Regions from separate parts of the Ruminococcus sp. AM26-12LB genome, predicted to be linked through region 1. Evidence: riboswitches for the same ligand, from Rfam matches in the RefSeq annotation. Region 1 holds a riboswitch; the other holds the start of a gene.

Region 1 (5,051 bases):
AGATGTAAAAAGATATGTCCGACACAGGCGATCCGGTGTGGGTTTGCAGGCAAACCCTGATACAGAAAAATACGAAAACGGTACAGCTTATAAAATATAAGGTGTACCGTTTTTTGCAGAAAACTACTTTTCCATATTATCTATCAGTAACATATTCAGCTGTTCCCAGCGCTTCAGATCTTTTTTTGTAAAAAGCAGCTGGTGACGGAACGCTTCGCTAAGCTCCTGTGGTTTTAAAGTGATCACACATTTGAATGCGCAGGGCATCAGATCCGCACTGGAAATCCCACACAAAAGTCCTGTTGTAAAATCTCGAAGCTCCAGAGGATTAAAAATGTACAGGAGATCTTCTTCCAGTGGGTTATACTGATTTACAAAGGAAAAACGGATCAGCATATCACTGTAAAGAACTTTTCCGGTGTAAAAAATCTCACTGCTTCTTCCGTTGGCAGAAACAGAACAGATCGTTAAGGTTGCTTCGTATTTTCCGGATTCGCCTTTTTTTTCATAAATATCGATGACGCCATCCTTCGTACGCTGATAGCGTCCATCGTAAAAGTAAAAATATAGCCGCTGTGCCTGAAAAAATGGGCTTTTTTGTCCTTTTCCCGGTGCATTGGACGGTTTACTGGCTGTTTCAGGAAGACCAGTGGTAAGCTGGGACATAGATACCTGGAGAATCTGGCTGATCTCATATAAAGTTTCGATATCAACGGAGATATCTCCATTTTCATATTTGCATACGGTAGCTCGACTTTTATGGATGGCATCTGCCAGATCCTGCAGAGTCATCTTTCCGGCTTTTCGGTATTTTCTTATTTGTTCACCTACATAACAGGTAAAATTACTCATTTTGTTTCCTCATACTATCTATTTTTCTTATTAATTTTTATTGTATACGATTATATTGGAAAAACCGGTATTTTGTAAAGTAGTAAGAAACTTTTTTGAAATAAAATTTCGTAAAAAGAAACTTCTGCCATTTGCACTTATCTTTATTTAAGGTAAGATATGGCTGTTAGGCTGAAGGTTTCAGCCTATATCAAATATATATTTGAAGAGGGGAAATTGAAATGAAAGAAAAAGGAAGTAGCTTTTCCGGCTCAATAGGCTTTGTCCTGGCGGCAGCCGGAAGTGCAGTAGGAGTTGGAAATATCTGGAGATTTCCATATCTCTGTGCCAAAGATGGCGGAGGACTTTTCCTGCTGGTTTATCTGGTACTGGTACTGACTTTTGGATTTGTACTGTTGACAACGGATGTAGCACTTGGGAGAAAGACAAAGAAAAATGCATTGAGAGCTTTTGAAGCACTTAATCCAAAGTGGAAATTTTTAGGACATTTAACGTTTCTGGTTCCGGCATTGATCATGACCTATTATTCTGTTATCGGTGGATGGATCGCAAAATATTTTTTTACTTATATTATTTCTGATGGGAAAGATGCGGCTTCAGAAGGATACTTTACATCATTTATTACATCAGATATTGCACCCGTTGTATTTATGCTGATTTTTCTGGCCCTGACTGCCTGGATCGTATTTCGTGGTGTGGAAAAGGGAATCGAAAAGTTTTCCAGGATCATTATGCCGGGGCTGATTCTTCTGATCGTGATCATTGCCATTTTTTCACTGACACTGTCCCATACTGATACGGATGGAACTGTCCGCACCGGTATGCAGGGGCTGGCGGTTTACCTCAAACCGGATTTTCATGGACTGACGGTAAAACGCTTCCTGGAGATCCTTCTGGATGCGATGAGCCAGTTATTCTTTTCCTTAAGTGTATCTATGGGAATCATGATCACTTATGGTTCTTATGTGAAAAATGAAGTTAATTTAAATAAAGCAACAAATCAGATTGAGATCTTTGATACCGGCGTTGCGTTTCTTGCAGGAATGATGATCATACCGGCTGTTTTTGTATTTCTCGGAAAGGATGGAATGGCTTCCGGCCCAAGCCTGATATTTATCTCACTGCCAAAGGTTTTTGATGCCATGGGAGTATTTGGCCGTCCGGTGGCAATTGCATTTTTCCTGATGATGGGATTTGCGGCACTGACTTCCTGCGTATCTGTCATGGAGACACTGGTTGCAAACTGCATGGAACTTTATCATAAACCACGTAAGAAAATGTGTGGTGCTGTCGGAATCTATTCTCTTGTTACAGCAGTACTGATCTGCCTTGGTTATAACAAACTGTATTTTGAACTTAAGCTGCCAAATGGTTCTGTTGGACAGCTTCTGGATGTGATGGATTATATCAGCAACAGTTTTCTGATGCCGTTTATCTCACTTTTGACAAGTATTCTGATCGGATGGGTGATCGGCCCTGATTGGATCATAGGAGAAGTGGAACGAAATGGGGAACACTTTAAACGGGCAGGGTTATATCGCTTTATGATCCGTTATGTAGTGCCGGTTGTAATGCTGATATTATTCCTGGTATCTACAGGATTTGCAGATTTGATTTCATAAGTGTGGTAATATGTTTATGGCGTCTGGACAGTCGCATTAACGGATGACCAGTACAAGATACGATTAAACAACAGAGGATTTGATGAAAAAAGATATGTACGAATGTTGGAGAGAAAACTAATACATAGAACGGAAATGATTCAGAAAATTAGACTTAGCTCACTTTAAAAGTGAAAAAAATAATTTGATAATTTCTTGACAAGTACTAATAAATATGTTAGTATTCAATTATCAAATTAATAAAGTCTTCGGTGACTGACGGAATTGTGGGATAACCACGAGGGAGCCGGAGATTCGATGAGTCGACCGTCTGGGCAGTATTTGAAGAAATTCAGATACTGCTCTTTTTTATGGGATAAAAAGATCCGGACGGTTGCTGCGGAGAAAGGAGAACATTATGGGATTCAAAAGTGACATCGAAATTGCACAGGAGTGCACAATGGAGCCAATTACCAAGATTGCAGAGAAAGCAGGTATTGATGACAAGTACCTGGAGCAGTATGGTAAATATAAAGCAAAGATCGACTATAATCTTCTGAAAGAAACAGACAAAAAAGACGGAAAGCTGATCCTGGTAACAGCCATCAACCCGACACCGGCAGGTGAGGGAAAAACTACGACAACCGTAGGCCTTGCAGATGGAATGCAGAAACTCGGAAAGAACGTTATGGTAGCTCTTCGTGAGCCATCCCTGGGACCGGTATTCGGTGTCAAAGGTGGTGCGGCAGGCGGCGGCTATGCACAGGTAGTTCCGATGGAGGATATCAACCTTCATTTTACCGGTGATTTCCATGCAATCGGTGCGGCAAACAACCTTCTTGCAGCAATGATCGACAACCATATTTTCCAGGGTAATGAACTGAACATCGACCCGAGAAAGATCACCTGGAGACGTTGCGTGGATATGAACGACCGTCAGCTTCGTAATGTAGTAGATGGACTTGGCGGAAGAACAAACGGTATGCCGCGTGAGGACGGATATGACATTACCGTAGCATCTGAGATCATGGCAGTTCTCTGTCTGGCAAGTGACATCAAGGATCTGAAAGAGAGACTTTCCAGAATCATCATCGGATATACTTACGGCAAGGTTGCTGAGCAGAAACCGGTAACAGCAGGAGACCTCCACGCAGAGGGTGCTATGACAGCACTTTTGAAGGATGCCCTGAAACCAAACCTTGTTCAGACACTGGAGCATGTTCCGGCAATCGTTCATGGCGGACCATTCGCAAATATCGCTCACGGATGTAACTCCGTAACCGCTACAAAGATGGCTATGAAGCTTGCTGATTATGCCATCACAGAGGCTGGCTTCGGTGCTGATCTTGGAGCTGAGAAATTCCTGGATATCAAGTGCCGTATGGCAGGTCTTACACCAAGTGCCGTTGTTATCGTAGCAACCGTACGTGCTCTGAAATATAATGGTGGCGTTGCAAAAGCAGATCTTAACAATGAGAACCTTGAGGCTCTTGAAAAAGGTATCCCGAACCTTCTGAAGCATGTAAGCAATATCAAAAATGTATACAAGCTCCCATGTGTGGTAGCTATTAACGCATTCCCGACCGATACCAAGGCAGAGCTTGATTTTGTGGAAGCAAAATGCAAGGAGCTTGGCGTAAACGTAGCACTTTCCGAGGTATGGGCAAAAGGTGGCGAAGGCGGAATCAAGCTTGCTGAGGAAGTGATTCGTCTTGTTGAAGAGCCGAATGATTTCACATATGCTTATGAACTGGAAGGCTCCATCGAGGACAAGCTGAACCAGATCGTACAGAAGGTTTACGGTGGAAAGAAAGTGGTTCTTACAGCAAATGCCCAGAAGCAGGCGAAACAGCTGGAGGCACTTGGATTTGGCAACTGCCCGATCTGTGTGGCTAAGACCCAGTACAGCTTAACAGACGACCAGACAAAGCTTGGTGCTCCGACAGATTTCGAGGTAACAGTAAGAAATCTTAAGATTTCCGCAGGTGCAGGATTTATTGTTGCACTGACAGGTGAGATCATGACCATGCCAGGACTTCCGAAAGTACCGGCAGCAACCAAGATCGACGTAGACGAGAGCGGTAAGATCACAGGACTGTTCTAATATAAAGATTTTTTGAGGGGAATTCAGATAGAAAGCGGTAGAGCCTGCAAAAATAGAGGCTCTGCCGCTTTTTATATTGTTGTGGAGAGAGTATTGAAAAACTTTTAAAAGCAGGAAAAACACTGGGTTTTTGTTCCGTTTATAACAAAAATGGTATAATATTATAAATTGTCAAGAATGTCAGCAATCTCCTGCTGCTTGTTGGGATAAAACTCACAATGTCGAGGAAAGCGCAGAGGGGACGTGCATGTGACATTTGCGTTAATTAAGAGGAATGCTATAGAAAAAATTATAGAGATAAATGAATGTGGGGGAAAATATGGTATACACATGCAAATATAAATCGCTAATCGGAGATATTTTACTTGCCGCAGATGAAATCGGACTTACCGGTCTGTGGTTTGAAGGACAGAAATATTTTGCAAATACACTTCCCAATGACCATATCCAACAGGAGACGGAAATTCTCACAGAAGCAAAAAGATGGCTGGATG
Region 2 (5,051 bases), on a different contig from region 1:
GCCATCACCATTCCATACTTATTACATGTATCGATAACTGCGTCATCACGTACAGATCCACCCGGCTCTGCAATATATTTTACACCGCTCTTATATGCGCGCTCGATATTATCACTGAATGGGAAGAATGCATCGGATCCCAGTGTCACGCCGGTAAGACCATCCAGCCATGCTCTCTTCTCTTCTTTTGTGAACACTTCCGGCTTCTCTGTGAATGTCTTTTCCCATGCACCATCTGCAAGGACATCCATATATTCCTCACCAATGTAAACATCAATGGCATTATCTCTCTCCGCACGTGTGATCGTGTCTTTAAACGGAAGCTCCAGTACTTTCGGACACTGACGGAGATACCAGTTATCTGCCTTCTGACCTGCAAGGCGTGTACAATGTACACGGGACTGCTGTCCTGCACCAACGCCGATAGCCTGTCCGTCCTTAACAAAGCATACAGAATTGGACTGTGTATATTTCAGGATGATCAGAGAAACCTTCATATCTCTCTTGGCTTCTTCCGTAAGCTCTTTATTCTCTGTTACAATATTGGAGATCAGCGCATCATCAATTGCCAGCTCCTGGCGGCCCTGCTCAAAGGTGACTCCAAATACCTGTTTGTGCTCCAAAGGTTCTGGAACATAGTTTTCATCGATCTGGATCACATTGTAATTGCCTTTTTTCTTCTGCTTCAGAATTTCAAGAGCCTCCTCTGTATATCCTGGTGCGATCACACCATCAGAAACCTCTCTCTTGATCAGCATTGCGGTATCTTTGTCGCAGACATCAGAAAGAGAAATAAAATCACCAAATGATGACATACGATCTGCACCTCTTGCTCTTGCATACGCACATGCAAGCGGGGAAAAATTCTTCCAGTCCATATCACCTACCCAGTAGATCTTTGCCAGTGTCTCATTCAGCGGAAGTCCGATGGAAGCACCTGCCGGAGATACATGCTTAAATGAAGTTGCTGCCGGAAGTCCGGTTGCTTTCTTAAGGTCACGTACCAGCTGCCAGCCATTAAAGGCATCCAGGAAGTTGATGTATCCTGGTCTTCCGGAGAGTACCTGGATCGGAAGCTCACTTCCATCTGCCATATAGATCTTTGATGGTTTCTGATTTGGGTTACATCCGTATTTTAACTGTAATTCTTTCATGAAAAAGCTCCTCCGTTCTCTGTGATATCCCTATTTTCTTATTTATTCTTGTTTACGATCCTGGATTCATATTTTCCTGTCTCAATGTCAATAAAACGAACAAAGAGAGAAACTTTATTATCCTGGTTCAGGCTCTTCCAGAGGAGATCCGTAAACTCATCAATATCGCTTGGGATCTCTACCAGCTTCGGCTCTCCCTCGAAACTTGGAAGTGGATTTCCATCGCATTTATAAGTATGGATAAAACGTCCCTGTCCTGCCGCCGCATTCTCATAGGCAAATGTATAACGAAGACAGGAATCCGGATTTCCGTTATTGCTCTTTAAAATAGACATCGCATAATTGAATTTACCGTCTTCAACATGAAGAACACCTGAAATACGAGGTGTATAGTTCGGCGCATCCGGCTCAAACTCTCTGCTGCGGAGAGACTGTTCAAAGGTGAGCTGTCTGTCCATTCCCTCATAGATCGTATCTGTCTGATCACCGTTTGTTACGATGGTCTTATTTCCAAGGACACGTACCGGTGCATAAATGATCAGGCTCGGGTCTGTAAGCTTGGACGGATCAAAAGCCTGTGTACGGATTCCTTCCCCATCCTCAACAAAAATACGGTTTCTGCTGTTCTCGCTTCTTCCCATAATAAAATATGCAGTAACTGCATGTTTCCCGTCAGCGGAACGTCCGATCACAATTCCTCTTCCCGGATAGGAATTTTCTTTCAGTTCTTTTTCAAGTGAAAATGTCGTCATTTTTCACAGTCCTCCTTGTCTAATGTAAGGCCCGGGGCTTATCCCAGGATATGAACGGTAACAAAAAACCGCCTGGACACCCCTTATCAGGCTGCCCAGGCGGTCGGCTTCTCACTTCACTGCACTCCCTGTAGGTAATCCTACTTTCCGCCAGTCATGCAGCTTCTGCTGTTATACTACAATACTTCTTCTTAATTTTCAAGCCCCTATTTTCAGAAATTATTTTTCCAGACTTCTTGTTGCTCACAAAATAAACAATAACACTTTATTTCCCCTGTAATGCATAATCTGTCTGGATCTGTGCTGCAATGTCTGATTTCATCTGGATCCATGCATCGGGATTTTCCACGTAATACTTCGGACAGTCTTTACCTGTGACATCATAATGACGGATCACCTGATCCGAAGTCAGTCCAAAGCGTGTACAAAGCCACGCTGTCAGCTTTACCGCCGAATCATAGGTTGCTGTATTAAACTGCCCTGTTTCATCCGGATGGCAGCATTCAATGGATATGGTATCTACATTTCTGGAATTTGTGGCATAGGATATTTCTGAAGTGGGAATACATTGTACCACTTCTCCCTCCAAACCTATCACAAAATGACTGCTGACTTTGTTGTCCTGCGTTGTCGCAAGATTTTCAAAATAATTCCGGTTGGATATGGCAGTAGATCCCGGATTGGCCGTATAATGAATGGCTATATAATTTACCTGTTCGATAGAAATCTGTGGTCTGGAATAGGAATTCGGTGTCAGAAGCTCCACATCAATAAAAGGTGCTCCTTCTGCCTGCCATTGTTCCGGTCCGCCATTTCCGCTGGCATTCCCGGATATTTCTTCCTGTCCGGACTGAGTTTCACTCTGTTCCATGCGCATCTCAAAAAATGCGTATCCTAACGCACACGCAGCAAAAGCAACGATCACAATGATACATATCAGCACAATCCTCTGCAGGATCTTGATCGGGTTCTTTTTTCTCAAAGACTTCTTTTTTCTTCTGGAAGACCCGGAGGAAGTTTTCTTTACGGAAACAGGCCGCCCGCTATGGGACGGCCTGGGTGACTTTTTACCGGTCTTACCTTTTTTTCCTTTATTATTCATCTACACTGTAGTTTGGAGCCTCTTTTGTGATATGGATGTCATGTGGATGTGACTCCTTGAGAGATGCAGCGGAGATCTTAATGAATCTGCCTGTTGTTTTCAGCTTCTCAATGTTCTCTGCTCCGCAGTAACCCATACCGGATCTTAAACCGCCAATTAACTGGAATACGGTATCCTCAACGTGTCCTTTGTATGCAACACGTCCTTCAACACCTTCTGGAACAAGCTTCTTGGCGTTCTCCTGGAAGTAACGATCCTTGCTGCCGTTCTCCATAGCTGCAATAGATCCCATTCCACGGTATACTTTATATTTTCTTCCCTGATAGAGCTCGAATGTTCCCGGGCTCTCATCGCATCCAGCAAACATGCTGCCCATCATGCAGACATTGGCGCCTGCCGCGATAGCCTTGGTGATGTCTCCGGAATACTTGATTCCACCATCTGCGATGATCGGGATTCCGTAGCTGTTGGCTACTTCATAGCAATCCATAACAGCAGTAACCTGCGGTACACCGATACCTGCAACAACACGTGTGGTACAGATAGATCCAGGTCCGATACCAACTTTAACTGCATCTACACCAGCTTCGATCAGTGCCTTGGTAGCTGCTCCTGTTGCAACGTTACCTGCGATAACCTGAAGTTCCGGATATGCAGCCTTGATCTCGCGGACTGCTTTTAAGATATTCTCAGAATGACCATGTGCGGAATCAATTACGATTACATCCACATTCGCTTTCACAAGTGCATCTACACGTGCAAGTACATTGGCTGTGATACCAACTGCCGCACCACAGAGAAGACGTCCCTGTGCATCCTTGGCTGCAAGCGGATATTTGATCTGTTTCTCGATATCCTTGATGGTAATGAGTCCTTTTAAATTAAAGTCGTCATCTACAATGGGTAATTTCTCCTTACGGGATTTCGCAAGGATCTTCTTGGCATCCTCAAGTGTGATTCCTTCCTTGGCTGTGATCAGTCCTTCAGAAGTCATGCACTCCTTGATCTTTCTGCTGAAATCTGTCTCAAATTTAAGATCACGGTTTGTGATAATACCTACAAGCTTTCTGCCTTCTGTGATCGGAACACCGGAAATACGGTATTTCGCCATCAGATCATTGGCATCTTTCAGTGTATGCTCCGGTGAAAGATAAAATGGATCTGTAATAACACCGTTCTCAGAACGTTTAACCTTATCAACCTCTTCTGCCTGTGCTTCGATGGACATATTCTTGTGGATGATACCGATACCACCCTGTCTGGCCATGGCAATTGCCATTCTGTGCTCTGTAACTGTGTCCATTCCCGCACTCATCATGGGGATATTCAGCTTTACTTTCTTGGTTAAATACGTTGAAACATCTACCTGATTCGGAATCACTTTAGAATAAGCCGGAACCAGAAGGACGTCATCAAACGTAATGCCTTCACCAATAATAGTACCCATTGCATTTCCTCCCTTGTGTAAGATATTTTAAATTTGTGAACTAGTGTAACAAAAAACAAGATTCATGTCAATCCAAAAAAACTTTACTTGGTGCAGAATTTTTCATGGTATTTGCAAGTGCGTCATCCAGTTCCAGGATCACTTTGCAGGTTTCTCCACTGTCTCTTATGATCATTGCATAGCGTTTATGATCCTCAATTCCTGATGAAAAATCATACTCTTTCATCTTCTGATTGCCATTATAATAGTCCATTCTGTGGGACTTTAATGGTGCCACAAGGTCTGCCTCCGCAAGCTGGAGCGATTTCACTCTTTTCCTTTTTGATTTTGACATGATCATATCAATGTCCAGTTCTCCGTTAACAAACAGATACTCGTACTCCAGATCTGTCTTCGGTATTACAAAATAACATGCAATACCAAGTGCAATAGCCGGTACCAGCAAAAGTACATTCAGCACAAGGCCTCCCAGGACCATGATCACCGTCAGCGCTATCAGACCGTATTTCACAACCAGATCTTTCGCTGTCTGCTTCTTTTTTACCAGAAGCTCTGAATATAAGTCACTCATTTGTTTCTTCCTTTCGTAATTTACT

Evidence for each region. A riboswitch is a leader RNA that binds a small molecule or an ion and turns the genes downstream of it on or off. The one in region 1 is predicted to bind ZMP and ZTP.
Region 2: it holds a riboswitch for ZMP and ZTP, as region 1 does, so the genes downstream of both, DW694_RS02480 (IMP cyclohydrolase) here and DW694_RS11315 (formate--tetrahydrofolate ligase) in region 1, are expected to answer to the same signal.

What each region holds. Positions count from the first base shown of each region.
Region 1 covers NZ_QUJX01000013.1:128,274-133,324, reverse strand. Annotated here, with positions in the region: gene DW694_RS11330 (4Fe-4S binding protein) at 1-60, shown strand, start outside; gene DW694_RS11325 (helix-turn-helix transcriptional regulator) at 124-852, opposite strand; gene DW694_RS11320 (sodium-dependent transporter) at 1,074-2,474, shown strand; ZMP/ZTP riboswitch at 2,716-2,797, shown strand; gene DW694_RS11315 (formate--tetrahydrofolate ligase) at 2,872-4,557, shown strand; gene DW694_RS11310 (methylated-DNA--[protein]-cysteine S-methyltransferase) at 4,877-5,051, shown strand, end outside.
Region 2 covers NZ_QUJX01000003.1:43,111-48,161, reverse strand. Annotated here, with positions in the region: gene DW694_RS02485 (phosphoribosylaminoimidazolecarboxamide formyltransferase) at 1-1,154, opposite strand, end outside; gene DW694_RS02480 (IMP cyclohydrolase) at 1,193-1,906, opposite strand; ZMP/ZTP riboswitch at 1,993-2,074, opposite strand; gene DW694_RS02475 (peptidoglycan recognition family protein) at 2,172-2,888, opposite strand; gene guaB (IMP dehydrogenase) at 3,001-4,455, opposite strand; gene DW694_RS02465 (DUF6106 family protein) at 4,523-5,026, opposite strand.